DNA from 4 places in the Actinocatenispora sera genome. Region 1 is predicted to be linked to each of the others. Evidence: riboswitches for the same ligand, from Rfam matches in the RefSeq annotation. Region 1 holds a riboswitch; each other region holds the start of a gene.
The links. A riboswitch is a leader RNA that binds a small molecule or an ion and turns the genes downstream of it on or off. The one in region 1 is predicted to bind cyclic di-AMP.
Positions count from the first base shown of each region.

Region 2: another riboswitch for cyclic di-AMP. It lies ahead of Asera_RS03510 (C40 family peptidase); the one in region 1 lies ahead of Asera_RS33750 (LysM peptidoglycan-binding domain-containing protein).
Region 3: another riboswitch for cyclic di-AMP. It lies ahead of Asera_RS01610 (NlpC/P60 family protein); the one in region 1 lies ahead of Asera_RS33750 (LysM peptidoglycan-binding domain-containing protein).
Region 4: another riboswitch for cyclic di-AMP. It lies ahead of Asera_RS15760 (C40 family peptidase); the one in region 1 lies ahead of Asera_RS33750 (LysM peptidoglycan-binding domain-containing protein).

Region 1 is NZ_AP023354.1:6,534,409-6,541,352, forward strand. Features, by position in the region: gene Asera_RS30755 (serpin family protein) at 1-594, shown strand, start outside; gene thrS (threonine--tRNA ligase) at 656-1,894, opposite strand; gene Asera_RS30765 (FUSC family protein) at 2,131-4,287, opposite strand; cyclic di-AMP (ydaO/yuaA leader) riboswitch at 4,636-4,790, shown strand; gene Asera_RS33750 (LysM peptidoglycan-binding domain-containing protein) at 4,793-5,446, shown strand; gene Asera_RS30775 (DinB family protein) at 5,777-6,313, opposite strand; gene Asera_RS30780 (cytochrome c oxidase assembly protein) at 6,469-6,944, opposite strand, start outside.
Region 2 is NZ_AP023354.1:764,068-771,011, forward strand. Features, by position in the region: gene Asera_RS03500 (aminotransferase family protein) at 1-177, opposite strand, end outside; gene Asera_RS03505 (aldo/keto reductase) at 279-1,442, opposite strand; cyclic di-AMP (ydaO/yuaA leader) riboswitch at 1,863-2,034, shown strand; gene Asera_RS03510 (C40 family peptidase) at 2,046-3,044, shown strand; gene Asera_RS03515 (putative bifunctional diguanylate cyclase/phosphodiesterase) at 3,216-5,402, opposite strand; gene Asera_RS03520 (DUF5999 family protein) at 5,780-5,989, shown strand; gene Asera_RS03525 (DEAD/DEAH box helicase) at 6,265-6,944, shown strand, end outside.
Region 3 is NZ_AP023354.1:345,985-352,928, reverse strand. Features, by position in the region: gene Asera_RS01610 (NlpC/P60 family protein) at 167-1,153, opposite strand; cyclic di-AMP (ydaO/yuaA leader) riboswitch at 1,166-1,299, opposite strand; gene Asera_RS01605 (metal-sensitive transcriptional regulator) at 1,534-1,821, shown strand; gene Asera_RS01600 (heavy-metal-associated domain-containing protein) at 1,849-2,052, shown strand; gene Asera_RS01595 (heavy metal translocating P-type ATPase) at 2,090-4,393, shown strand; gene Asera_RS01590 (class I SAM-dependent methyltransferase) at 4,350-5,483, opposite strand; gene Asera_RS01585 (GNAT family N-acetyltransferase) at 5,619-6,203, shown strand; gene Asera_RS01580 (alkaline phosphatase family protein) at 6,592-6,944, opposite strand, start outside.
Region 4 is NZ_AP023354.1:3,267,980-3,274,923, reverse strand. Features, by position in the region: gene Asera_RS15770 (hypothetical protein) at 1-195, shown strand, start outside; gene uppS (polyprenyl diphosphate synthase) at 326-1,084, shown strand; cyclic di-AMP (ydaO/yuaA leader) riboswitch at 1,284-1,434, shown strand; gene Asera_RS15760 (C40 family peptidase) at 1,447-2,430, shown strand; gene Asera_RS15755 (hypothetical protein) at 2,587-5,139, opposite strand; gene Asera_RS15750 (TetR/AcrR family transcriptional regulator) at 5,764-6,420, shown strand; gene Asera_RS15745 (hypothetical protein) at 6,530-6,691, shown strand; gene Asera_RS15740 (DUF3107 domain-containing protein) at 6,774-6,944, shown strand, end outside.

The DNA.
Region 1 (6,944 bases):
CGGTGGCAGCGGCCGTTCCGGGCCACCGACACCCACCCGGCGGCCTTCCGTACCGCGAGCGGCACCGTCCACGCCGACTTCCTGCACGGTGACGGGAGCTACCGGTACGCCGCGGCGAACGGCTGGCAGGCGGTGGCGCTGCCGTACCGGGGTGGGCGGCTGGAGATGCTCGCGCTGCTGCCGGACGGCGACCAGCGGGTACCGACCCCGGCGACGCTCACCGCGCTGACCGGCGGTCTGCACGACACCCCGCTCGGCCTGGACCTGCCGAAGGTGAACCTGTCCTGGTCGGCGGGCCTGTCCGGCACGCTGTCCGGGCTCGGGATGGGTGTCGCGTTCGAGCCCGGCGCCGACTTCACCGGTATCTCGCCGGACGCGGGGGCGCTGTCGTTCGTCGCGCACCGCGCCACGCTGTCGGTCGCCGAGAAGGGCACCAAGGCCGCGGCGGCGACGGCGGTCGGCGTCACCGCCACCAGCGTCCAGCTGCCGCCGCGCCAGGTGCGGTTCGACCACCCGTACCTGATGCTGATCCGGGACCGGCACACGGGCGAGCCCGTCCTGCTCGCCCGCGTCACCGATCCCACCCGCAGCTGAGCGCCAGCCCGGCAGCCAGCAGGTGTCGCCGGGCGCGGAGCCGTGGTCTGCCGACCGCCGGTCAGTCGCGGGCGGTGATGTGGGCGCGCAGTTCGGCGACCAGGTCGGCGGTGCCGAGCAGCCGGCGGGCGCCGTCGCGGGTGCGTACGGTCGCCGCGTCGGCCACCGCCTCGCGGGCGCCGATCACCGCCTGGTACGGCACCCGGCGCTGCCGGGCCCGCGCCACCCGGGCACCGAGGCTGTCCTGCGGGCCGGCCAGTTCGGCCCTGATGCCGTTGTCCTGCAACGCATCGAGCAGCCGCTCCGCGTCCGGCAGCTGGTCGGCGGCGACCGGCAGCACCGCCACCTGCACCGGGGACAGCCAGGTCGGCAGCGCGCCGTCGTGCCGCTCCAGCAGGTACGCGACGAGCCGCTCCATCGCGCCGACGGTGCCGCGGTGGATCATCACCGGGCGGTGCCGCGCACCGTCGTGCCCCACGTACTGCAGGTCGAACCGTTCCGGCTGGTTGAAGTCCAGCTGCACGGTCGCGAGGCTCTCCTCGCGCCCCGCGGCGTCCGCGACCTGGACGTCGATCTTCGGGCCGTAGAACGCCGCCTCGCCCTCGGCGTCCTGATAGGACAGTCCGAGCCGGTCGAGGGCGTCGGCGAGCTGGCCCTCGGCGGCCGACCAGAGGGCGTCGTCGCCGAGGTAGTTGGTGCCGGACCCGCGACGGGACAGCCGGTAGCCCGCGACCTCGACACCGAGCTGGCGGTGCACCCGCTGGATCGCCTGCAGCGCAAGGACGATCTCGTCGCCGACCTGGTCCGGTGCGCAGAACACGTGGATGTCGTCCAGGTTGATCTGCCGCACCCGGGACAGCCCGGACAGCACGCCGGACAGCTCGCTGCGAAACATCGAGGCGAGTTCGCTCAGCCGCAGCGGCAGGTCGCGCACGCTGCGCTGGCGCGACGCGTACACGAGGGCGTGGTGCGGACAGTTCGCCGGCCGCAGCACGAACTCCTCGCCGCCGACGCGCATCGGCGGGAACATGTCGTCGGCGAACTTCGCCCAGTGCCCGGATCGCTCGTACAGCTCGCGTTTCGCCAGTACCGGGGTGTACACGCGGCGGCAGCCGTCGGCGGCGGCCGACTCGGCGGCGAGCTTCTCCAGCTCGTACCGGATGATCGCGCCGTCCGGGAGCCACAGCGGCAGGCCGGAGCCCACCAGCGGATCGGTGGCGAACAGGTCGAGCTCGCGACCGAGTCGCCGGTGGTCCGGACGGTCGAGGTCGGCGGCGGGTGCGGAGGTTTCGATGGACATCGGAGTTTCCCTTCTGCCCCGGGCGCGACCCCCCGCACCGACACGACGACGGCCCCGGGGTCACCCCGGGGCCGTGGTCGTTGGCTGAGATCAGCTCAGCATCGAGGGCGCCGGGTCACCGGCGTCGTCGTCTGCTGAGCGAAGTCCATGGGGAGACGGTACCTCAACCGGCGCCCAGCCGCCATCACGATCGCTCCGGCCCCAGGGCCGCCATCACGATCGCTCCGGTGCCGGCCTCACCGGGGGCGGTCGGCGAGGCGGGCGCCGAGCGGGCGGGCCAGCGCGATGACCGCCTGGTCCAGCTGGGTGAGGTGATCCACCGCGCGGCGGGTTCGCTCGTCCAGGCCCGCCGGCACCCCGCGACCGATCGCGGCGGCCGGGTTCTCGTCCCGTACCAGCGGTTCCGGGTGCGGTTCGTCCCGCAGCACCGCGCGCAGCCGGTGCAGGTTCGCGGCGACGCGGGCGCCGACCTCGGCCAGCGTCCGGTCCGCCGGCAGCGCGGCCACCTCGGCGTTGGCGGCGATGCCGCGGGCGTGGTGGGCGCACCGGGTGAGCACCCGGACCAGGTGCCGGGTGTCGCTGCGCCGGGCCCGGCGGGGGCTGATGCGGTGCAGCAGCGGCTCGGCGCTGGTCTGTACCGCGTCCAGGTCGGCGTCCACGTCCCGGGAGGCGTCGATCAGGTCGACCAGCTCACCGTCGGCCATCAGCTCCACCGTGGACGTGACGAACCCGGCGAGCCGGTCGAGCAGGCGGGCCACCGAGTCGCGCAGCATGCTCTTGGTACTGGTGGGCAACACGACCAGCGCCGCGAGCGCGCCCGCGGCAGCTCCCGCCGCCGTCTCCTCCAACCGCAGCACCAGCAGCCCTGGCGTGAAGGTACCGAGCAGGCTGTAGAGCAGGCCGAGCATCACGGTGATGAAGAACGTCATCGCGCTGTAGGAGATCGCCATCAGGTAGAACGCGGCGAAGATGCAGACGAACAGCAGTCCGGCGACCAGCGGCAGATCGCCGGCGACCAGCAGCGCGACGACGGTACCGGTGACGATGCCGATCATGGTGCCGACGACCCGGCGGAAGCCCTTCATCAACGTCTGGCCGGCCGAGGACGTGCCGGCGAACACGACGAAAGCGGCGATGACCGCCCAGTACCACCGCTGCGGGGACAGCAGTTCGCCGGCGAGGATGGCCAACCCGCAGCCCACCGTCGCCTGGATCGCCTGCCGGGTGGACGGCAGCAGCCGGCCGACGAGCCCGCGTACCGGCGGGGCCACCGGATCGCGGTCGGCGCGTTCCGGTACGTCCTCCTCGTCGTCCACCGGCGGCCCGAGCACCGGGCGATGGTTCGCCTTGCGGGAGCGGGCGACCGCGGCCCCGACCTCGGCGATCGCCCACAGCAGGCCGCGGGCCGCCGGATCGACCCCGGCGACCCGCTGCTCGCGGTCGCAGACCCAGTCCGGTACCCGGAACTCGCCCGAGCCGCCGCGTTGCCGGTCGACCCGGATCAGCTCGATCAGCGTCCCCAACCGGGCGCGGGCGAGGTCCCGATCGGCTTCGCTGGGCCGATCGGTGGCCGTCATGGCCCGGCGCGCCTCGTGCGCGAGCGACTCCGCGGCGAGTTCGGCGGCGAGCACCCGGCGCTGGTGCAGCGTGGCGCCGGCGGGGGCGAGCGGGCTGTCCAGCTCCGCCTCGACCATCAGGGCGCTCTCGTGCATCCGGTCGACCCGGCGGCGCACCCTGTCCAGCCGACCGGTGGCGGGGCCGTCGGCGAGCAGGTCGGCGACGCTGTCGAGGACCTGGGCCAGCCGGGCCTGGAAGCCGCGCCGGACCCGGCGGAAGGTGCGGGCCGAACGCGGTGGCAGCACGACGATCCGGATCAGCCCGGCGCAGGCCAGCCCGACCGCGATCGCGAGCAGCAGCATCGGCAGTGCCGCCGGGCTCGCGCCCACGAACGAGGCGAAGAAGAACATCATGAACGCCGGGAACCCCAGCGGGAAGCCGTAGTCCGGGATCCGGCGGATGTAGACCGCGCCGAAGATGACGACGAGGAATACCAGATCGGACACCACGTGGTGCCCGGAGAGCAGCGCGGACAGCGTCAATGCGCCCGCGGCCGGCAGGATCGTGAGGACGATCACCGCCGCCTGCTTGCGCACCGTGGGCTGCACCGGGCCGGACGAGGCGACCATCGCGATGCTGGCGCCGAGCAGCGCGCCGGTGATCGCGAAGCCGGCGAGGCCGAGGATCACCACCGCGAGCACGACGCTGACCAGCACGCCCAGCGCGAGCCGCAGCCGGGCGAGCCCGGGGTCGGAGGCGACGAGCCGGTCGTACCCGCTGGCGATCAGGTCGGTCCACCGGCGGCGCAGCGCGAGGGTGGATCCGGCGGCCGACATGGTTCCATTGTGATGGAACTACGCACGCCGTCGGCCGCCGCCGTCGGCCGGAGTGAACGCGGTCATGGCGGCCGCGAGACCGCGCTCGATATTGCACATCGCGATGATGTGATCACTCTGTGCGGGGTTTCTGAACGCCCGCGCGGTGTGTTCCGCCTTCGTACAGCAAACACACGGTTATGCGGTGCGGTTCGTCCGGTCCCGAGTGGTGTCGCACCGACTGGACGTGGCCCTCTTCACCATCGCCCCACCGAACTTTGCGTCCGCGGACCCGGTGCACCTACGGTCAGCCGGTCCGCCGTCGCGGGCAACCACGGCCGGTACGCCGAGTCCATGCCGCCGTCACCGTGGTTCCACGTACCTGCCAGGCATGGAGCGGGGGACCCAGGTTCCTCGGCACCGCGACACGGCGGTGCCTCGGGGTGAAGCCGCAACCCGCGGCCGGGCCAGTACCCCTCGGCCCGAACCCGACAGCTCACCTCGTAGGCGTCGAGGGAGACAACCCATGGCGAAGCACCGTGCCCTTTCCCCCCGGGCCAGGTTGGGTCGCAAGATCGCCATCACGGCGGTCGCGGCCGGCGCCGTCACCGCGGTACCGCTGTTCGGGCTGACCGAGGCGGCGAGCGCGTCCGGGACCAACTGGGACGCGATCGCGCAGTGCGAGTCCGGCGGCAACTGGGCCATCAACACCGGCAACGGCTACTACGGCGGCCTGCAGTTCTCCCAGAGCACCTGGGACGCCAACGGCGGCGGCCAGTACGCGGCGCGCGCCGACCAGGCCAGCCGCAGCCAGCAGATCGCCGTCGCCGAGCGCGTCAAGGCCAGCCAGGGCATCGGCGCCTGGCCGGTGTGCGGCGCGCGCGCCGGCGACGCGGGCGACTACTCCGGTAGCAACACCCAGGGCTCCGGCGGCGGCTCCTCGACGGGTGGCTCGTCGACGGGCAACTCGTCGGCGGGTGGCTCCGCCTCGCGGCTGCCGGCCACGCACGCGCAGAAGAAGGGCCCGAAGTACACCGTCAAGCACGGTGACACGCTGTCGGCCATCGCGACCGAGCACCAGGTCAAGGGCGGGTGGCAGGAGCTCTACGCCAACAACGGCACGACGCTCGACGGCAACCCGAACCTGATCTTCCCCGGCCAGGTCCTCGTCCTGGCCTGACGCAAGCCCGCTCTCCCGGTGTGCCGGGTCACCCCCCCGGCCCGGCACGCCACCTCCTGAAGAAGGTGCGGTGCGCCATCCCCCCGGCGCCCGACACCGGCGCGGTGCGGTTCGCCGTACCGCCGCGGGTCGCGACTCCCCCCGCCGCGTCCCGCGCCGATCCGGCCGGCCATCGTCCGCTGTGGACCATGGCCGGCCGTCGGCATTCCGGCCGGCGTGGACCAGCCCCAGCATCCCGGGCTGTCGCTCGGTCCTGACCGAGCCAGACCCTGGCGCGCTCCCAGGCCGCGCCGGGCTGGCGCCCAGCCCCCTGCTGCGCCGGGCTGTGACTCAGCCCCAGGCTGCGCCGGGCTGTTGCTTGACCCCGTGCCCGACCGCGCCGTCGATCGACTCGCGAATCACATCCGCGTGGCCGGCGTGCCGGGACAGTTCCTCGATCGAGTGCAGCACCAGCCAGCGCACCGTGTACGCGGTGTCGTTCGGCAGCCACTGCCGCACGTTCGCCGGGATGTCCACGACCCGATCCAGGTCCGGCTCGGCCAGCAGCACCTGCTCGGTGCGCCGGCCCACCTCCTCCCACTTGGCCAGCAGCGCCGGCACCGTGTCCGCGTCGGTCAGCTGCCAACCGGCCTGCCACTTCGCCACCGGGTCGGCGGCCTCCTCGGCACCGGCGATCCGGTTGATCATCGTGCGCTCGCCGTCGATGCAGTGCTTGATCAGTACCGACAGGCTCAGCGCGCTGGCCGACGGCACCGAGCGGGCCTGCTCCTCGTCCAACCCGGACACGGCCTGCCGGTACGCTTCCCGCTGCCCCGCGAGGAACCGGACCAGCAACTGCTGCTCGGAGGCGATCTTGTCGTTCGTCATGCCGCCAGTCTGACCCGCGCAGCGGTCAGCTTCGGTCCGCAACCACCGACCGCGCACCGTGGGTCATGAATCCCAGTACGGCGCACACGCGGGCCGCACAACAGCACGGCATGATCAATGGCGCCGGGCACCGTGATCGAACGGTGCGGAGTGGGTCAGGACTGGCGGTTCAGCCGGGCCAGATAGGCGTTGTACGCGGCGAGCGCGGCGTCGCCGTCCCGGTCGGCGGCGCGGTCGTCCCGGCGTGCCCGGCGCTCGTCGTCCTTGATCCACTGCGCGAACAGGGCGATCACCACCAGCAGCGTCGGCGCCTCGCTGAACGCCCAGGCGATGCCGCCGCCGGTGTGCTGGTCGGACAGCGTGTTGATGCCCCAGAACAGCGGCGGATGCGCGAACGTCTTGGTGATCAGCGTCGACGACTGCATCACGGCGATGCCGAAGAACGCGTGGAACGGCATCGCCAGGAACAGCTCGATCATCCGGAAGATGTGCGGCGGTCGGTGCGGTGCCGGGTCACTGCCCATCACGGGCCAGAAGAAGATCCAGCCGACCAGGATGAAGTGCACCAGCATCCAGTGGTGACCCAGCCAGCTGCTCATCACGAAGTCGAACAGCGGGGTGAAGTAGAGGC
Region 2 (6,944 bases), 5.8 Mb from region 1:
CTCGGCCAGCTCGCGCCGGCCGTGCCCGACGTTCGCGAACCACAGCCCGGCGGTCGCGTCCAGGTAGCGGCGGTCGTTCTCGTCGAACACCCAGACGCCCTCGCCGCGGGAGAGCACGAACTCCCCCGCCGACTCGACGTCGCCCATGTCCGCGAACGGATGCCAGAACGCGCCCATCCTCAACCCCCTCGTACCGCCGTTGCGGCGACCGTACCGCGCGGCCGGCGGCGTGGTCGGAGACGGGGCGGGGCTGGAGTGCCGGCGTCGCGGGCGGCGGCTCAGGACGGCTCGGCGAGCAGATCACCGCGCGACCGGTCCGTCGTGACCCGGTATGTCCCGTCGGCGGCCGCCGACGGTAGCGGCGCCGGTTCGGCCAGGCTCGGCCCCGGCGAGGTCGGCGCGGCGGCGGGCGGTGGGTCGACCGGGACCGGTGGGCGGGTCGGCCCGGTTCCGGCACCGGAGCGTTCGATCGCCTCGGCGATCTCGTCGAGGTCGTCGCCGTCCAGCGGCTCGGTGGCGGCCGGCAGCCAGTCGCGTACCTGGTCGGGCCGGCGGGCGCCGACGATCGCGCCGGTCACCCCGGGCCACGCCAGCGTCCAGGCGACCGCGACGGCGGCGAGGGTACGGCCGCGGCGGTGTGCCACGTCGCCCATCCGCCGGGCCAGGTCGAGGTTGCGGTCCAGCGCGGCGCCGACGAACTCGCCGTCGCCGCGGCGCCAGTCGTCGGCCGGCAGCGCGGCCACCCGGTCCCGGGTGAACGCGCCGGTCAGCAGGCCGCACTGCATCGGGCTGGCGGCGAGCACGCCGACCTCGTTCGCCGCGCACCAGCCGAGCAGCCCCTCGGCCGCCTCCCGGTCGACCGCGGAGAACGGCGGTTGCGCGGCGTCCGGCCGGCCCGGCGTCGCGGCGGCCGCGAACCCGGCGATGTTCTGGCTGCACAGCCCGACCGCCCGAACCTTGCCCTCCTGGCGCAGGTCGAGCAGCGTCTGCCAGGTCTCCGCGCGCGGTACGCCGGCAGCCCGCGGCCAGTGCAGCTGGTACAGGTCGATGCGCTCGACGCCGAGCCGGCGCAGCGAGCCCTCCAGGCCCCGGCGCAGCTGTTTCGGTGCGCCGGCCGCGCGCGGTGGCCGGCTGCGCTCGGTCTCGTCCCAGGTCAGGCCGCACTTGGTGAACAGGTACGGCCGGTCCGGCTCGGCGTACGGGGCGAGCGCCGCGCCCACGATCTCCTCGGAGTGGCCCAGCCCGTACACCGGTGCGGTGTCGATCCAGTTGACCCCGTGCTCCACCGCGTACCGGATCGCCGCCGCCGAGTCGCCGTCGTCCTGCCGTCCCCAGCCGTACGCGTAGCCCGCGCCGCCGATCGCCCAGGCGCCGAAGCCGACCCGGGTGATGTGCAGGTCGGTACGACCCAGGCGGCGGGTCGGCAGATCGCTAGCGGGCATCGACGCCACCCCCTCGCCGGTACGCCGGCGCGTGCCCAGCGCCGCCGTCACCTCTCCACTCTCGTGCACCGGAGCTGGTCGCGTACCGGGATTCTGTGGATCGGCAAACGGTTGGTGGCGCGTCGATCGCGGAGCGCAGCATCGCCCGGAGTGCTGTGGCCATTCCCACATGACGGACCGCGGGGCGCTCCGACTCTGCGGCGATTTACCTGGTGGTGCCGTTCTTCCGGGTACCTTCTCGGCCGGCCACTCGTAACGGCACGATAACGGGTTCGTTACCCCAGGTGTCCGCACACGAGAGCGCGGTGACCGCTGACCAGCCGGCAAAGCCAAACAGATCACGCAGGGTTGAACGGCACTCGGCGGTATCCGTACTCTTGGGCGGTCCGGTCGGGAGTCTGCCATCAAACCGGTGGCGCCGAACGGGCACCGCCGAGTCGTCGCTCGGCGAGCCGGGGATCCAACGGATGCCGTCCGCGGCGTCCATCCGGGGTGAATCCGCCAGCTCTCCCGGAGAGCCGGTGGTAGGGCGAACTCACTTCTTCCCGCCCGAACCCGTCAGCTAACCCGGTAGGCGGTTGCGGGAGAAGGAGTGAGCTACTGGTGTCAGTAGCGGGGACCATTGCGCGCCCAACCCGGCGCGCGCTTGCTTTGCTCGCTGCCGCCGTCTGCGCCACCGTCGGTGTCGGCCTGGTCGGGCCGACCGCCGCGCACGCGGATCCGTCCGCCTCGCAGCTGGAACACGGCATGGACTCGACCTGGTCCAAGATGGAGACCAACGGCGAGAAGCTGAAGCAGAACGAGGACGCGCTCGCGAAGAACGAGCGGAAGTCCAAGCAGCTGGGCAAGCAGATCGCGCCGCTGGAGAAGAAGGTCGACGCGATGTACAAGGAGGTCGGCACGTACGCGGCCGCCGCCTACCGGGGCGGCAACCTGTCCGCCCTCAACTCGATGCTGAAGTACGGCTCGCCGACCACCATGCTCGACCAGATGGCGACACTGGACCGGATGGCCGCCGATCAGCACGCCAAGGTCGCCAAGTACGAGAAGGCGAAGAAGAGGCTCGACGCCTCGAAGGCCAAGTACGACAAGCTCATCGCCAGCAACAAGGCGGAGGCCAAGAAGCTCTCGGCGCAGAAGAAGAAGCTTCAGTCCGACATGGCCACCATGCAGAAGCAGTGGATGAAGACGGCGGCCGCCCGGAAGAACACCGGCACCGCGCTGCCGCAGATGCCCTACATCCCCGGGCCGGGCGGCGTCGCGGTGCGCTACGCGATCGCCCACCTCGGCGACCCGTACGTGTGGGCGACCGCAGGGCCGAACACCTTCGACTGCTCCGGGCTGACCTCGGCCTCCTGGGCCGCCGCCGGCGTGCACATGCGCGCCTACACCTACAGCCAGTACGCGGCGTTCCCGCACGTCACCCGGGCCGACCTGCAGCCGGGTGACCTGGTGTTCTACAACGGCGGCGAGCACGTCGCCATCTACATCGGCAGGTACGACGGCACGAGCTACGTGATCCACGCGCCGCAGCCCGGTGAGTACGTCAAGGTGTCCACGCTCGACTACCCCGGTTCCTGGTACGGGGCGGTTCGACCCTGACACCGCGACACACGACTCGGTAGCCACCGAGGAGGGCCGGCCCCGCCACCACGTGGAGGCCGGCCCTCACCCTGTCCGGGGCGACCGCACGGCCGGGACCACCGGGTCGACGCCTCGGCCGGGCAGCGGGTGCCCGGTGAGCCGGCGCCGTCCTGAACTCGGGCCGTGCCGTCAGTGGTGGTTGTTGCGTTCGGCGATGAGCCGGGCGGTGATCGCGTCCGGTGCGCTGGGCCGGGCGAAGTGCCAGCCCTGGCCGACGTCGCAGCCGAACTCGCGGAGCCGGCTGGCCTGCCCGACCGTCTCCACCCCCTCGGCGATGACGGTCAGGTCGAGCGCGTGCGCCAGCTCCACCAGCGTCTCGACGATGCGCTCGTCCACCGGGTCCGGACCGCCGACACCGTTGTCGGTCGCGTCGGCCATCCCGGACACGAAGGAGCCGGCGATCTTGAGCGCGTGCACCGGCAGCCGGCGCAGGTAGGCGAGGTTCGAGTAGCCGGTGCCGAAGTCGTCGATGGCCAGCCGGACACCCATGTCGGTGAGCGCGTGCAGGGCCCGCAGCGGCTCGGCGGCCGGGCCCATGATCGCGCTCTCGGTCAGCTCCAGCACGAGCCGGTCGGCCGGCAGGCCGGTACTCGACAGCACCTCGGAGACCTCGTCGGTGAGGTGCTTCTCGTGCGCCTGCCGGACGGCCAGGTTGACGCTGACGAAGAAGTCGTCGGCGGCGATGTCCTGCCAGCGTTGGGCCTGCTCGCACGCGGACCGCAGCACCCAGCGGCCGAGCGGGACGATCGCGCCGGTCTCCTCGGCGAGGTTGATGAACCGGTCCGGCGGCAGCCAGCCGAGCTCCGGGTGCCGCCAGCGCACCAGCGCCTCCACCCCGCGCAGCCGGTTGTCCGCGAGCCCGACGAGCGGCTGGTACTCGACCACGAACTCGCCGTGCTCGACGGCGGCGGGCATGGCCGCGGCGAGCGAGTAGCGGGCGACCTCGCGGGCGTGCCGGTCCGGGTCGAACACCGCCAGCCGGCCGGCGCCCTCCGACTTCGCCCAGTACAGCGTGGTGTCGGCGGCCTGCATCAGCTCGGCGGCGGTGAACCGGTCGACCACCCGGTCGACCACACCCACGCACGCCGACACCGACAGCTCGTGCCCGCCGACCCGCAGCGGGTCGCGCAGCGCGGCCAGCGCCCGCTCGCCGCACCGCACCGGCTCGCCGTCCGCGTCGTCGATCAGGATCACGAACTCGTCCCCGCCGGTACGGGCTACCAGGCAGCCGGTGCGCCGCAGCGCCAGATCGAGCCGCTGCGCGACCGCGACGAGCACCCCGTCGCCGGTCTCGTGCCCGTACGAGTCGTTGACCGACTTGAAGCCGTCCAGGTCGAGGTAGCAGAGGCCGATGCCCCCGGCCGAGCCGGCAGCACCGGTACCGCCGGCCGAGCCGTTGCCGTTGTTGCCGCCGGTGCCGTGGGGGCTGCCGTTCGTGCCGGTGAGCGTCTCGTTCAGCCGCCTGAGCAGCAGCTCCCGGTTCGCCAGCCCGGTCAGCGGGTCGTGCCAGGCTTGGTATTCCAGCCGCGCCTCGAGCAGCCGGCGCTCGGTGGAATCCTCGATCATGGCCACCGCGTACTGGTGGCCGGCGGGCGCCTCGATCGTGGTCAGCGTCATCCGGCCCCAGACCAGCGCGCCGTCCCGGCCGGCGAACCGCCGCTCCAGCTGCACCGGGGTCGGCGTGCCGCTGAACAGCCCGGCCACCGCCGACCGGACCGCCCCGGCGTCCTGCGGGTGCGCGTACTCGTCGAGGCCGTGGCCGGCGAGCCCGTCCGGGTGGCGGCCGAGCAGGTCGCCGAGCGCCTGGTTGGCGTCCGCGATGCGCTGCTGGTCGTCGATCAGCGCGATGCCGATCGCCGCCTCGCTGAACACCGCCTGGAACCGGGCCTGGCTGACCGACAGCGCCTGCTCGGCCTGCCGGCGCGCGTCGACCAGGGCGAGCCGGATCGACTCCTGCTCGGCGAGGGTCCGTTCGCGCAGCGCGGCGGCGAACCCGTCGGCGAGCGCGGCGCGGATCTCCCGCCGCCGCTTCGCGGTACCGGCGGTCGCGGTGAGCGGGTCGTCGGTGAGCAGCGTGAGGGTCAGGCCGAGCGCGCCGGAATCGGTGACGTCCGCGGCGACCAGCGCGGCACCGACCTCGCGGGCCTGGTCCGGGTCGAACGTCGCGGCAGTGTGCAGCGCGACGATCCGATCGGACAGGTCGCTGAGGTAGCCGACCAGTTCATCGGACGACATCGGGACAAACGCGCGGTCGGCGATGCCCCGGGCCCAACGCTTGGTGAACCGGGTTCGCCGCGCGTCGACCTCCCTCGTCACGCCGAGCACCCCCCTCGACCCGGCTCGGTGCGGGTCGCGTGTGAATGAGAATACGACCGGAAACGAACCATGGAATGTCACAAGGGTTTACCGATCGATCCGCTGGCCGAGCGGGCGTCACGCGCAGAAGCGGTACGCGCGCACACCGGTACGACGCTCACCGTGCGCGGGTTTTCGGCCCCGGACGGCACGCCCGGTCGGCGAGGGGGCATCGGCCGTACGGTGGGGCGCCCGGGGCCAGCTTGGTAACGCTCCGGATACGAACAGGGGAAATATTCTCCTCGGACGGTGATTCGCTTGAAGGTTCCGTACCTGCGGCGCAGACTTGATGAGACCGGGGATGGCTCCCATCCCACCACTACCGCAATGGAGGAGCTATGTGCCTCCATACGCCGGAATGCCCCTCGGCGCTGGCCCTCGACCGGGAGGCGGCGCACGTCGTCTCGGCTCATCCGGAGCAGGGCTGGAGCCTGCTGTGCAACGGCGTCATCCTGTTCGAGGACGACGGGGAGATCCTCCCCGACGGCCACACCCTCGCACCGCCGGATACACGCTCCGTGATCGCTGGCGCCGGCGCGAAGCACTGACCCACCGTCGGCCGACACCGGCCACGGCAGCATGATCCGCATCGAATGTCCCGGGGCTTTGCCCCGGGATTCGTCGTTTCGGCGAAAAACCGGCCACCGCGCTTTGGGTAGCCTTCAATGCCATGGGTGACCACGCGGTACACGCGACGTTTCTGCCGGGCGACCCGGCGCGACGTGGCACCTTCGCATTCTGGCGGTCGGACGGTCGGATATCCGACACCGATTCGCAGTTCGTTGTCGCTCAATCGGCGTACGGACGGATTCGCCGGCACCGCATGCCCGCCCACATCCTGCCGATCGAGGCCGCCGTACGCCGGTTGCTCGACGGCGACGACGACACCGACTCGGCCCGGGCCTGGCGTGCCGTCGTGCTGTCCGGGCTCGGCCAGCTCGCCGCCGGCCGGCTCGCCCCCGGCCGCAGCGCCACCGGCACCGCCGCCTGGCGGGTACTCCCGGATCCGGCCGCGGCCGACTGGCTGCACCGGTGCGCGGCGGCGATGCCGCCGGAGGCGTACGCGGCGCCGACAGCGGGCACCGGCCGGGCGCTGCTGCGTACCCCGGAATCGCTGATCAGCGCCTGCTGGGACGCCCTCGCGGACACCCTCGCCCGCACCGCCGACGGCGGGGCGCACCTCGGTACCGCGGTGGACTCCGACGCGGCGCGCCTCGATGCCGTCGCCGGGTACGCCGCGGACGAGCCGCTGCCGGCGGAGCCGTACCGGCGGTTGCTGACCGCGATCGACACCGAGCTGGCCGGCTCGGTCCGGCTGGTGCTGCGGCTGTGCCTACCCACGCCGGTCGCGGCGGGCGACCCGGTCGCGGCGACGGTGCCGGCAGCGCCGGTCGCGGCGACGATGCCGGCAGCACCGGTCGCGGCGGGGGAAACCCCGGCAAGCGACGGGTTCTCGGTGGCGCTGGCGATGCGCAGTGCCGGGGATCCGAGCCTGGTGGTCGA
Region 3 (6,944 bases), 6.2 Mb from region 1:
GAGCTTACCGGTCCGGTACGGGCGGGTCACAGCGAGATCCTGGCTGGCGGTCCTCGCCGTCGCCGGGCCAGTGGCCACGGCGCGGCACAGACCGCGACGCCGGTGCCGGAGACGGGGGAGGCTCCGGTACCGGCGTCGCGTGGGGGTGGGGGTAAGGCTTGTCTGCTCAGCCGACCCGGCCGTAGCCGTCCGGCGGCATCATGTCGACGCTGGCCTTCTGCACCGGCTCGCCGTAGGTCGGTGCGTGGATCACCTGACCGCCGCCGATGTAGATCGCGACGTGCTCGTTCCCGCTGTAGAACACCAGGTCACCGGCCTGCAGCTGGTCCCGGCTGATCCGGTGCGTCTGGCTGTACTGGGTGTACGAGCTGTGCGCGAGCGAGTACCCGGCGGCGTTCCAGGCCATCATGGTCAGGCCGGAGCAGTCGAACGCGTCGGGCCCCGCGGAACCCATGTTGTACGGCTTGCCGAGCTGCGCCCACGCGTAGTCGACCGCCTTGCCGGCGCTGCCGGGCAGGTTCGGCGCCGGGCCGTAGTCGACGTTGGTGTCGTAGTTCGTGGGCGACCCGTACGCCTGGGTGCGCAGGTCGCGCAGCTTCTGCACGTCCTTGTCGAGCGACTTCTTCTGGTCGGCGAGCTTCTGCTTCGCCTGCGTCTGCTTGCCGATCGCGGTGTCCAGCGCCGCCTTCTGCTTGTCCAGCGCGGCCTTCGCCTTGCTGAACTCGGCGATCTGCTTGCTCTGGTTGCGCGCCAGCTGGTCGAGCAGCGAGAGCGAGTCGAGCAGGGTACTGGCGGAGCCGTCGGAGAGGATGGCGTTGACCGCTCCGGGCTTGCCCCCGCGGTACGCGGCGGCGGCCATCTTGCCGACCGCCTGCTCCGCCGCGTCGACCTTCTTCTGCAGCGGCTTGAGCTTCTTGTTGACCGCCTTTTCCTTCTTCTTGCTGGAGGTCAACTGGTCCTGGACCTTGTCGTACTCCTGGACGGCCTTGTCGAACTGCTTGGACTTGGCGTCGATCTGCTTGGTCAGCTCGGCCTCGGACGGTGTCGCGTGCGCCGGGGTACCGAGCAGCAACAGGGCCATCGCGGTGAGCGCGGCCAGCAGCAGCAGGCCGAAGGCCCGCAGCGGTCGCGCCATGACAGCGGAGGTGGGCACCGGCAGCCGGCTCCTTCTTCCTCGCACCGCCTACCGGGTTAGCTGACGGGTTCGGGCGGGGAAGAAGTGCGCCCTACCACGACCCGGAGGTCGTGGACTCACCCCAGGGAGTGGGTCCCCGGCTCGCCGGCCAGCGCCAGGGGAGGCGGCTCGCGCGGCAACTCGGCGGTGTCGCCCGGTGCCGCCCACGGGCAGGCGGCAGACATCCGGTCAGACGGGGAGTCACATTAGGAGTAACCGTCAGTCGATCGCAAGTCGCCCCCGGCGTGCCACTCACATTGTTTCGGGAATTGATCCGTTCGCATCCAGGTCGCTCCGCTCCGTGGTTGGATACGGTAGGGGGGTATGGTACTGTGAGGCCGAACGGGGGAGGTGGCCACATGGCGGGTTACTGGTACAGCGACGACAAGACGGCACTGTTGGCTCGGTTGCGGCGGATCGAGGGGCAGATCCGTGGCCTGGAGCGGATGGTCGAGCAGGACACGTACTGCATCGACGTCCTCACCCAGATCTCGGCCGCGACCCGCGCTCTGCAGGGTGTCGCGCTCGGCCTGCTCGACGGTCACCTGTCACATTGCGTGGCCGAGGCCACAGCAAAAGGTGGCGAAGAGGCAGAAGAGAAGGTCAAGGAGGCCACCGCGGCAATCGCCCGGTTGGTCCGATCCTGACGCACGTTCACCGTTGTGGAGGCAACCATGGCAACTCAGACATACACCGTCACCGGGATGACCTGCGGCCACTGCGCCAGCGCCGTGAGCACCGAGCTTCGCGGGCTGCCCGGCGTGGAGGCGGTTCGGGTCGACGTGGCGAGCGGCCGGGTCGAGGTCGACGCGAACCAGCCGCTGGCCACCGACGCGGTGGCCGCCGCGGTCGACGAGGCCGGCTACCAGCTGGCCTGAGCGCGGCCGGCGCCACCGCACCGATCGGGGAGGGTAGATGTCTACTGTGGACAGTAACGGTCCCGCAGTCGAGCTGCGGATCGGCGGCATGACCTGCGCGTCCTGCGCGGCCCGGGTCGAGCGCAAGCTGAACAAGCTGCCCGGCGTGGCCGCGACCGTCAACTTCGCCACCGAGACCGCCCGGGTGCACTACCCGGCCGGTACCACGGTGCAGGATCTGATCGGCACCGTCGAAGCGACCGGCTACACCGCGCAGCCGCCGGAACCGCCGGCGCCGGCGGCCGACGAACCGGTCGCCGACGAGCGGGACGCGGCCGAACACTCGCTGCGTACCAGGCTGCTCGGCTCGGCCGTGCTCACGCTGCCGGTGCTGCTGCTCGCGATGGTGCCGCCGCTGCAGTTCAACCACTGGCAGTGGCTCGCGCTGACGCTCACCTCACCGGTCGTGGTGTGGGGCGCCGGGCCGTTCCATCGCGCGGCCCTGACCAACCTGCGGCACGGCGCTGCCACCATGGACACGCTGGTCTCGCTGGGCGCGACCGTGTCGTACCTGTGGAGCCTGTGGGCGCTGTTCCTCGGCGGCGCGGGCGGCGAGAACATGCGGATGAGCCTGCACCTGTTCGCCGGCTCCGACACCGGACCCCAGCTGTACCTGGAGGTCGGCGCCGCGCTGACCACCTTCCTGCTGGCCGGCCGGTACTTCGAGGCGCGGGCCAAGCGGCGGGCCGGGTCCGCGTTGCGGGCGCTGCTCTCCCTGGGTGCCAAGGACGTCACCGTGCTGGCCGCCGACGGCCGGGAACGAACCGTCCCCATCGGACAGTTGTCGGTCGGCGACCGGTTCGTGGTCCGGCCGGGGGAGAAGATCGCCACCGACGGCGTCGTCGAGTCCGGTACCAGTGCGGTGGATGCGTCGATGCTGACCGGCGAGTCGGTACCGGTCGAGGTCGGACCCGGCGACGAGGTCGTCGGTGCGACGGTGAACGCGGGCGGGCGCCTCGTCGTCACCGCCCGCCGGGTCGGCGCCGACACCCAGCTGGCGCAGCTCGGCCGGCTGGTCGCGGACGCGCAGAACGGCAAGGCGCAGGTACAGCGGCTGGCGGACCGGATCTCCGCGGTGTTCGTGCCGGCGGTGCTGGTGATCGCGCTCGGCACGCTGGTGGCGTGGCTCGCCACCGGGCGGCCGGCCGCGGCGGCGGTCACCGCAGCGGTGGCGGTACTGATCGTGGCCTGCCCCTGCGCGCTCGGGCTGGCGACACCGACGGCGCTGCTGGTCGGTACCGGGCGCGGTGCTCAGCTCGGCATCCTGATCAAGGGGCCGGAGGTGCTGGAGTCGACCCGGCGGATCGACACCGTGGTGCTGGACAAGACCGGTACGGTCACCACCGGCCGGATGACGCACACCGACACGATCGCCGCCGCTGGCGAGTCGCCGGCCGAGATCCTGCGGTACGCGGGGGCGGTCGAGCACGCCAGCGAACACCCGATCGCCCGCGCCGTGGCGAGCGCCGCGGCCGCAGCGGGGCCGCTGCCCGAGGTGGCCGACTTCGCCGCCGTGGCCGGGTTCGGTGCGCTGGCCACCGTGGACGGCCGGCGGGTCGTGGTGGGCCGGCCGGAGTTGCTGACCCGGGAGGGCCTGACGGTTCCGGCAGAGCTCACCGCGGCGATCACGACCGCGGGCGCGCACGGTGCCACCGCGGTACTGGCCGGCTGGGACAGCGCCGCCCGCGGCGTGCTGGTCGTCTCCGACACCGTCGCCGACGGTGCCGCCGAGGCGGTCGCCGCGCTGCGCGGGCTGGGGCTGCGGCCGGTGTTGCTGACCGGCGACCACGAGGCCGCCGCCCGCACGGTCGCCGCCGCGGTGGGCATCGACGAGGTGCACGCCGGCGTACTGCCGGCCGGGAAGGCCGACGTGGTCGCCGAACTGCAGCGGTCCGGCCGGGTGGTGGCGATGGTCGGCGACGGCATCAACGACGCCGCCGCGCTCGCCACCGCCGATCTCGGCATCGCGATGGGTACCGGTACCGACGTGGCGATCGAGGCGAGCGACCTGACCCTGGTCGCCGGGGACCTGCGCGCCGCAGCGGACGCGATCCGGCTGTCCCGGCGCACCCTGCGCACCATCCAGGGCAACCTGTTCTGGGCGTTCGGGTACAACGTGGCGGCAATCCCGCTGGCCGCGCTGGGCCTGGTCACCCCGGTACTGGCGGCCGCGGCGATGGCGTTCTCCAGCGTGTTCGTGGTGTCGAACTCGCTGCGCCTGTTCCGGTTCCGCGCCGCCGACCGGCCGGGCCTGGCGGTCAGGACAGCAGATCGGCGAGCTGCCGCCCCAGCGCGGGGCTGACCCGCCAGGTGTCCGACAGGGTCTGATAGCCGGTACGCGCGGCGGCGGTGTCCACGCCGCCGCGCGTGCCGCGCAGCAGCACGTTGCGCGGAGTGTGCGCGGAGTCGACGAACTCCACCACCTCCACCGACCAGCCCAGCGCGCGCAGCAGCTCGGCGCGCATCGCGTCGGTCAGCACGTCGGCGAACCGTTCCCGCAGGATCGCGCTGCGCAGCAACGGATCGGTGCGGTCGCGCAGCTGGCCGGACAGCTCGTGATGGCAGCACGGCGCGGCCAGCACGTACGGCGCCTGCCAGCGCACCGCCCGCGCCAGCGCGTCGTCGGTGGCGGTGTCGCAGGCGTGCAGGGCGAGCACGACATCGGCCCCGTCGACCGGTGCGGCGGCGATCGTGCCGGCGACGAACGACACGCGATCCGCCCAACCGAGCCGATCCGCCAGCGCGGTGTTCCGGTCTCGCTGGTCGGCCCGGATGTCCACTCCGGTCAGTTGCACGTGCGCACCGCGCCGGTCGGTCAGGTAGCGGTACGCGGCGAAGCTCAGGTAGGCGTTGCCGCAGCCCAGATCCACCACCCGGAGCGGCTCGGGCAGCTGCGCCGGCAGGGTCGCGTCCAGCGCCCGCAGGAACGCGTCGACCTGGCGGCGCTTGGCCGCGTTGCCGCCGATCACGCCGTACAGCTCGTCATCCGGCGGCAGCAGGTAGCTCTTCGCGCGGTCGTGCTCGGTGTCGGCCGGCGTGCCGGCCCCGGCCGACCGGTGCACCTGCGCCTCGCCCCGCTTGGTGACCCGCAGCTGCACGGTGGCATCGGTGCCCGTGACGTGCCAGTTCCCGTACGGCCGGGCGAGCAGCTCGGCCACCGCCGCCTCGGCGTCGGCACCCCAGGCCACGTTGCGGGTGCGCGGGCGGGCGGCGTCCTGCTCGACGATCTGCAGCCGGGGGCCGGCCCCGATCCGCACCGGCCGCAGCTCGACCCGCGGCACCTCCGGCGTCACGCCCCGGCGGCGGCCGGCGGCGACCGCCCGTACCAACCGGTCGGAGTCGGTCAGCAGGGTACGAAGGTCGGCGAGCGCGGCGGCAAGTGGTTCAGGCACGCGCCCCAGCCTACGTCGGCACCCGCGGCCGGCTCGCGCACGAGGTGAAGCGGCCGGACAGCGCTTTCGCGTGACTCCACACCCTGATCGACGCGGTCGGGGCCGGGGGTTGGCGGGGTCTGTCAGGATGTCGCCATGGCTGTACGGCTCGTTCCGCCCTCCGAGACCCTGACCGCACCGGGACTGCTGCTGCGGCGGTGGCGTTCCGGCGATGTGCGCGCGATAGTGCGGGCCGTGCAGGCCTCGATGCCGGAGCTGTCCCGCTGGATGCCCTGGGCGGTCGAGGGGTACGGCGCCACCGAGGCGCGGGCCTTCCTCGACCAGGGGCGGCAGCAGTGGGACGAGAGCCAGGCGTTCAACTACGCGATCGTGCGGGGCGGCGACGTGGTCGGCGGCGCCAGCCTGATGGCGCGGGTCGGGCCGGGCGCACTGGAGGTCGGTTACTGGGTCGACTCCCGGCACACCGGCCGCGGGGTGGCCCGCCGCGCCGCCGCCGCGCTCGCCGCCGCCGGCCTCGCCGTCCCGGGCATCGACCTGATCGAGATCCACCACGAGCCGGCGAACGCGGCGAGCGCGGCGGTACCGCGGGCGCTGGGGTTCGAGCGAGTCGACGACATCGTGAACGAGGACGGCCGGCCGACCGGCGTCTGGCAGCTGCACGCCGGCCGTCTGGCCGACAGCCGCATCCCCGATCTGCTCGACCAGCGCCGCTACCGCTGACCGGAGGAGCCGACCGCCGGCGGCCACACGCGCCGTAACGGCGCTGACGGCCCGTGCCCGGACCGTGCCGGTGGAGGCGGGCGCGTCGACGGGTGGTGGCCATGTCGAGCGGCGGTGGCCATGTCGAGCGGCGGTGGCCATGTCGAGCGGCGGTGGCCATGTCGAGCGGCGGTGGCCATGTCGAGCGGCGGTGGCCATGTCGAGCGGCGGTGGCCATGTCGAGCGGCGGTGGCCATGTCGAGCGGCGGTGGCCATGTCGAGCGGCGGTGGCCATGTCGAGCGGCGGTGGCCATGTCGAGCGGCGGTGGCCATGTCGAGCGGCGGTGGCCATGTCGAGCCAGGCGATCGCGTCGGGCGGGGGCCCGGCGCGGGCCCCCGCCCGGGTGGGTCAGCGGTCCGGCACTATCTCGTCCACATAGGACACCCCGGCGACGCGGTTGACGGTGGCGCGGGCGCCGGGCAGCGCCAGCCGGGTCGTCGTCGCCGCCGGCGCCGGCCCGCCCGGGCGGGCCTCGGTCAGTACCCGGCCGTCGAAGTCGGCGTCGATGCCGAGCCCGGCGGCGATCGTCGGCAGCACGTCGATCAGCCCGGCCGGCGCGGTCAGATCGACGTCGGACCGGTAGTCCGGCCCGGTCACCTGTAGCACGCTGTGCACGTCCCGCCGGTACCCGCTGCCGTGGCAGCCGTGCCAGTCGGGCGCGTCGGTGGTCGGACCGGCCTGCGCCGAGTACCAGCCGGGCG
Region 4 (6,944 bases), 3.3 Mb from region 1:
GGCACCGCCGACACCTACGCGGTGGACAGCAACGGCGACGGCAACCTCGACCAGGTGGGCGTCGACCGGAACGAGGACGGCAACATCGACGCGGTCGCCACCGACACCGACGGCGACGGCACGCTCGACACCGTGCACTACTCGGACGGCGTGAGCGACCCGGACGACCCGACGCTGAACCCGTTCGCGCGCTGACCCGGTCACCCGCGAGCGGGGACCCGCCGGCCGCCCCGAGGCCCGGCACCGCGGCTGCGGTGCCGGGCCTTCTGCGCTACGCGCACAGGTTCTTCGCCGAATGCACACATCCGGCTGGTTGGCTGGCCGGATGACGCCCCGCGACCTGCTCTACCGCCTGTACGAGCGGCGGCTGTTCGCCGCGCTCGCCCGCACCGACTGCCCGCGGCACGTCGGTCTGATCATGGACGGCAACCGGCGCTGGGCCCGCGCCGCCGGCCTGGCCAGCGTCAGCATGGGCCACCAGGCCGGCGCCGACCACATCGACGACCTGCTCGACTGGTGCACGGAGCTGGGCATCGACCACGTCACCGTGTTCGTCGCGTCCACCGAGAACCTGGCCCGGCGCGACCGGGGCGAGCTCGACTCGCTGATGCGGATGATCGAGCAGCGCGCGACCAACCCGCGGGCCGGGTGGCGGCTGCGGGTGGCGGGCCGGCTGGAACTGCTGCCGGACTCGACCGCGCACGCGCTGAAGCTCGCCGCCGACCAGAGCCCGGAGACCGGGCCGTGCCTGACGATCGCGATCGGGTACGGCGGCCGGCAGGAGCTGGTGGACGCGTTCCGCTCGCTGCTGACCGACGCCGCCGCGGCCGGTACCGGGATGGACGAGCTGGCCGCGACGCTGTCCGCGGACGACATCGCCGCGCACCTCTACACGGCCGACCTGCCCGACCCCGACCTCGTCATCCGTACCAGCGGCGAGCGGCGACTCTCCGGATTCCTGCTGTGGCAGTCCGCCTACTCCGAGCTGTACTTCTGTGACGTCTACTGGCCGGCCTTCCGCCGGGTGGACTTCCTGCGCGCGCTCCGTTCGTACGCGGAGCGGCAGCGCCGCTTCGGTGCGTGACGCTCACGCCGTGCCGCCGCACGACCACGGTGCGGCGCGCGAGTTCCGCTCGTACCAACGGATCCGCAGTCAGTCACCGACGGTCGGTCACCGTGTTGTGGGGATGGTCACCGACCCGGTCGCGACGGCGTTGACCACGTCGCGCCAGCGGCTACGGTAACGGGGTCGTCCGGCCCCCCGCCGCCCCGTCGGGCAGCTCCGGACGGCACCGCCGAGTCGCCGCCAGGCGAGCCGAGGACCCACCCGTACCACGGGGTGAATCCGGGGCCATGGACAGGCCATAGTCCCGGTAGGGCGCTCTTCCCGTCCGAACCCGTCAGCTAACCCGGTAGGCGGTCTGAGGAAGAAGGGCGCAGACCCGCATGGACACTGCACGCCCCCGGTGGGCGTCGCTGCGCGCGATCGGACTGGCCGCGGTCGCGGCCGCCGCGGTGGCCGCCGCATCCCTCGTCGGTACCACGCCGGCACACGGCGCACCGTCGCAGGCCGATCTGGAGCAGCAGATCAAGCAGCAGTCGACCCAGTTCGAGAAGGTCGTCGAGCAGTACAACAAGATCACCGAAGAGCAGAAGAAGACCAAGAAGCGCATCGCCGCGGTCGACAAGAAGCTCAAGCCGCTGTCCGGCAAGGTCGCCACCGCGCAGAAGCAGGTCGACGCGATCGCCGCCGCCGCGTACAAGGGTGGCCCGGCCACCGCCTGGAACGCGGTACTGAACGGCAGCTCCAGCGACACGCTGAACAACATCGCCACGCTCAACCGGCTCAGCGCACAGCAGTCCGACCAGATCCGCTCGCTGATCACCGCGAAGCGCAAGCTCGACGGGCAGCACGAGAAGCTCGCCGCGCTGTACGCCAAGCAGAGCAAGCAGGTCAAGGACCTGAAGAAGAAGAAGGCGTCGATCTCGGCCAAGGTCGACAAGCTCAAGAAGCTGCGCGAGGAGGCGTACGGCAGCGCCACCGAGACGACCGGCACCGGCTCCGGGCAGACCCCGCCGAAGGTGTCCGGTCGCGCCGGCGCGGTCGTCGACTTCGCCTACGCGCAGCTCGGCAAGCCGTACGCGTGGGCCGCGGCCGGGCCCGACTCGTACGACTGCTCCGGGCTCACGCTCGCCGCGTGGGCGAAGGCCGGGGTGAGCCTGCCGCACGTGGCGGCCGACCAGTACAACCAGATCACGCACCTCAGCCGCAGCCAGATCGCCCCCGGTGACCTCGTGTTCTACGAGAATCTCGGGCACGTCGCGATCTACGTCGGCGGCGGCAAGGTGATCCACGCGCCGACGTTCGGCGAGGTGGTCAAGGTGTCGTCGATCGACATGATGCCGGTCTACGGCATCGGTCGCCCCTGATCGCAGTACCGGCACGGCCGGTGCCCCGCCACGGGGCACCGGCCGTTTCGCGTCCACGGGCGGGTCCGGCGCCCCGGTCCGGTTGCCCGGCCAGCGACCAGCGACTGGGTACCGATCGCCGCGGCCAGCGACGAGCGTCCCGGGCGGGTCCGCTGCTCAGGCGAGGACCGCGTCCAGCAGCGGGACCAGCCGGCGGTTGAGCGCGGCCATGGTGGCCCGCACCGTGGCCTGCCGCGGGTCACCGCCGGCGACCGCCGAGCCGACCAGCCGCTCCGCCGTGTCGCCGGCGAGCAGCACCAGCACGACCACCACCACCCGGCACGGACCGGCGGTCACCACGTCGACGTGTTCGACCGCGCAGCGGGCCCGGCCGGCCACCAACACCCCGACCGCGTCGGCCGTCGCCTGCGCCGCCACCCGCAACAGGTACGGGTCGAGCGCCGGGCCGCCGGCCCGGCCGACCGCGCGCACCCCCTCGGCGGTCAGGCACACCTCGACCGCGCACTCCGAGCCGGCGGTGGCGACCTGGATGCGTTCGATCACCGCCCGTGGATCGCCCCCCCGGCCGGGTGCGCGTAGCGCCGGCGTCGCGGCGCCGGCGGCGGTCCGGTCCAGCTCGGCCCGGTCGTCCGGGGCGGCGTCCAGCTCCTCGTCGACATCGGCGACGGTCAGCCTCGCCTCCACCCCGAGCCGGTCGCGCAGCGCGTCCCCGGCGGCGGCGGTGATCTCCTCGGCGTTCACCCCGTCCGCCACGTCCAGCCGCAGCGTGCGGCCGCCGGAGGCGTCGGTGCGCAGGTCGGCACCGCGCACCCCGGGCACGTCCCGTACGGCTGCCAGCACGCTCTCGGCGTCCACCCGGGTCGGGGTGGCCAGCACCGGCGTCTCGGTGGTCGGCGTGTCCGCGCCACCCCGCGCCGCGGCATCACCGGTGGCCGCCCGGGAGCGCCGCCCTCCCGCCCCTGCCGGGCCCGGCGTCGTACGGGTGGGGACGGCGGCCTCGGTGCCCGGTTCGCTGGCGCGGTCCGCGCGTTCCGGCCCGCTCCCGCCGTCGGCGGGCGCACCGAACCGTTCCGGCGCCGGCCCGCCGACGTCCGCTCCACCGGCGGGGGCGCGATCGGCGCCGTGCCGGCCCGGGCGCGACGCTCGTACCGCGTCGATCGCGGACTGCACCCGCGGCGGCACCGTCCACTTCCCGTCCTCGGCCGGCGCCGCATGCCGTCCGAACGGGTCCACCGCCGGCGGCAGCGCGCCGGTGGACGTCGGCCCGGTGTCACCGGCCGGCCCGTACTCCGGCGGCGCGGTCGCACCGGCCGCCGGCGTCGGCCCGCTGGCGGGCGGCGGGAACGGCGAGGTGAACTCCGCCGTCTCCGGCGTCGGCACGTACGGCAGCGCCGAGGTCGAGCCGTCCGGATACGCCGAGGCGTGCGGCTGGTCCCCCGGCCGCTGCGGGTACGGCGGGATCGAGGCGGGCGGTGTCCCCCACACCGCGGCGTCCGGCGCCTCCGGCCCCGGCTGGCCGGGCCCGGGGTGGGCCGCTTCGGGCTGGCGCCCGGCAGCCGCGCCGTTCCCGGACTGCGGGCCGGCCGGGGCGGCGCCGGGCTGGCCGGGCGCACCTGGTTGACCGAACGCGCCTGGTTGGCCGAACGCGCCGGGCTGGCCGAACGCGCCTGGTTGTCCGAACGCGGGGGGCCCGGCCGGCGGTCGCCCGGTCGGCGGTTCGAGCCTCGGCGGCAACGGCCCGAGCCGCACCGGCAGGGCCGGCGCGGGCTCGTCCGGCCCTGCCGGCGCGTGCCGGGTGGTCGGCTCGAAGCCGAACATCGACGATCCGTCGCCCGGCCCGGGGGCGGTGTCCGGGTGCGCGTGCCGGGCCCGCCGGGCCGCCGCCGCGGCGGGCGGCGCCGACCACTGGCCGGACGGCTCGGACGGCCCGGGTGGCGCCGGCGTCTCGGACGGCCCGGGTGGCGCCGACGGCGCGGGTGGCGCGGACCAGTGGCCGGACGGTGCCGGCTGGCCGGGTCGATCCGGCTGGCCCGGTTGATCCGGCTGGCCCGGTTGATCCGGCTGGCCAGGTCGTGCCGGCTGCCCTGGCTGCCCCGGCGCGCCCCATCCGGGCTGCTCGGGCAGCGCCAACCAGTCGTCCGCCGCCTCGGCCGGCGGTGCCGGCCAGCGACTCGACCGATCGACCGGTGCGGCCGGCAGCTCCGGCGGCGCCGCGAACCCGCCCGGCGCGAGCCACTGGCCGTCCTGGACCGGAGCGGACCACTGGCCGGACGGCTCCGGCTCGGCCCACTGACCGGACGGCTCCGGCGCGGGCCACTGACCCGGTCCGGGTGCGGACCGCGGGCCGGACGGCTCGGTCGGCGGCCACGGCCCAGCGGAGGCGGGCGGCACCGGTTCGGTGGGCTCCGGCGAGGCCCACTGCGGGACCGGGCCGGGGGCGCCGAACGCGGCGGGCATCTGCCCGAGGATCGGTGTCTGGGTGGTGTCGTCGCGGCCGTGCCGGCGCCGCGGCCGGGCCGGCGCGGGCGGCTCGGCCGGCGGTTCGGGCTCGGCTCGCTGGTGCCGGCGAGACAGCCGGGCGGTGGACTCGGTGTCCGGCGCCCCCGACGGCTCGGCGGGCACCGGCGGCCACGGACCGATCCGGTAGCCGCGCGAACCGGAGTCGTCCGGCGCCGGCGGATCTGGTCTGGTCGGCTCGTACACCCGCACGCTCCCCACCCGGTTGTCCCGTCCTCGGCCACACCGGCTCGGCCGCACGGGCCGCCGCTGCTCGCCCCGCCCGCGCGGGTCGACCTGCCGGAGCGGGTCGTGCCGTGCCGTGCCCGCCGGTGTCCGCCGATTGTGCCGGATCGGCGAACATTATGCGCCGCTGGCTCGGCGTGGCACAGCGACGGCGGTCGCACCGAAACCACGGCAACGGTACGACTTGGTGCGCGACAGCGGTGGAGTCGCGGCGAGTCCCCTTCGTCCGCCGGCAAGGCGGAGGTACGGGTGCGGACCGGTGTCGCACGCGCTCGTGCCGGCAACGCGGCCGGCAGGCACCTGGGGCGGCGCGGCCCGCAGGCTATCGTGCAGGCCGCCGTTACCCGTCGGTACCGGAAGATCACGTCTGTCCGGCGCCTGACGGCGCACAGCGACTCGTCCGGTACTGCGCGGGTCGGGAGGGGACGCTCCCGGACTCCGTTAGGCTCACAGAGAACAGCCGGCCATGGACCGCACCGCAGCCCCGCGACGTGGCCGGGTCCGCCGCAGCAAAGCGAGGCCACTCATGCGGGCATACGTGTTACCGACCAGGTGCCCCTGTCGGGTGCCCGCGGCATGCCGGGTGTCGGCATGACCGCGCATCCCGGCCCGGCGGCGCGCTCCGGCGCGACCCGGCCGCAGCCGGTCCGGATGCCGCGATCCCAGCGCCGCGCCCAGCTGCTCGCCGCCGCCCAGGAGGTGTTCGTCGCGCAGGGCTACCACGCCGCCGCGATGGATGACATCGCCGAGCGGGCCGGCGTCTCCAAGCCGGTGCTGTACCAGCACTTCCCCGGCAAGCTCGAGCTCTACCTGGCGCTGCTGGACAAGCACTGCGACGCCCTGGTCAGCCGGGTACGCGAGGCGATGGCCGCGACCAGCGACAACAAGGTCAGGGTGGCCGGCGCCATGCAGGCCTACTTCGACTTCGTCGACGGTGAGGGCGAGGCGTACCGGCTGGTCTTCGAGTCCGACCTGCGCAACGACCCGGCGGTGGCCGAACGGGTGGAGCGGGCCGAACGGGGCTGCATCGAGGCGGTGACCGAGACGATCATGGCCGACACCGGGGTCAGTCGGGACCGTGCCGAGCTGCTCGCCGTGGCGCTGACCGGTGCCGCCGAGAACGCCGCCCGGTTCTGGCTCGCGTCGGCCCGCGCGGTGCCCAAGCCGGACGCGATCGCGCTGGTCGCGGCGCTCGCCTGGCGCGGTATCTCGAACTTTCCGCTGGCCGACGGCCGCCCGGACGACTGACCGCCAGGCCGGCCCGGTCGGCCAGGTCGCGGCGGTCCGGGTACTCGCCCGGGACCGGCGGGCGGCCGACACCCGGGACGGCACGCTGATCGCCGCGGTATGCCCGGGGTTGATCGACACCGACGCGTCCCGGCCGTGGTTCGAGGACATGTCCGGCGCGCGGTCGCCGGCCGAGGCGGCGGCCGCACCGCTGCGGCTGGCTCTCGATCCGGTGCGGCCGGAGACGTACGGCGAGCTGGTCCGGTTCGGCAAGGTGCTGGCCTGGCGCTGAGCGTGCACGCCCCAACGCCCGTGTCCCGGTGATCGGTCGGATACGCTTCTGATCGCAGCGTGAAGCGAGCAAGGAGGCGGCCGTGGAGGTCAAGGTCGGTGTGCAATATGCACCGCGGGAGCTCGTGCTGGAGAGCAAGCAGACTCCGGCCGAGGTGGAGCAGGCCGTCACCGAAGCGCTGGCCGGCAAGTCCGGTGTGCTGGCGCTGGAGGACGAGAAGGGCCGGCGGGTGATCGTCCCGGTCGACAAGATC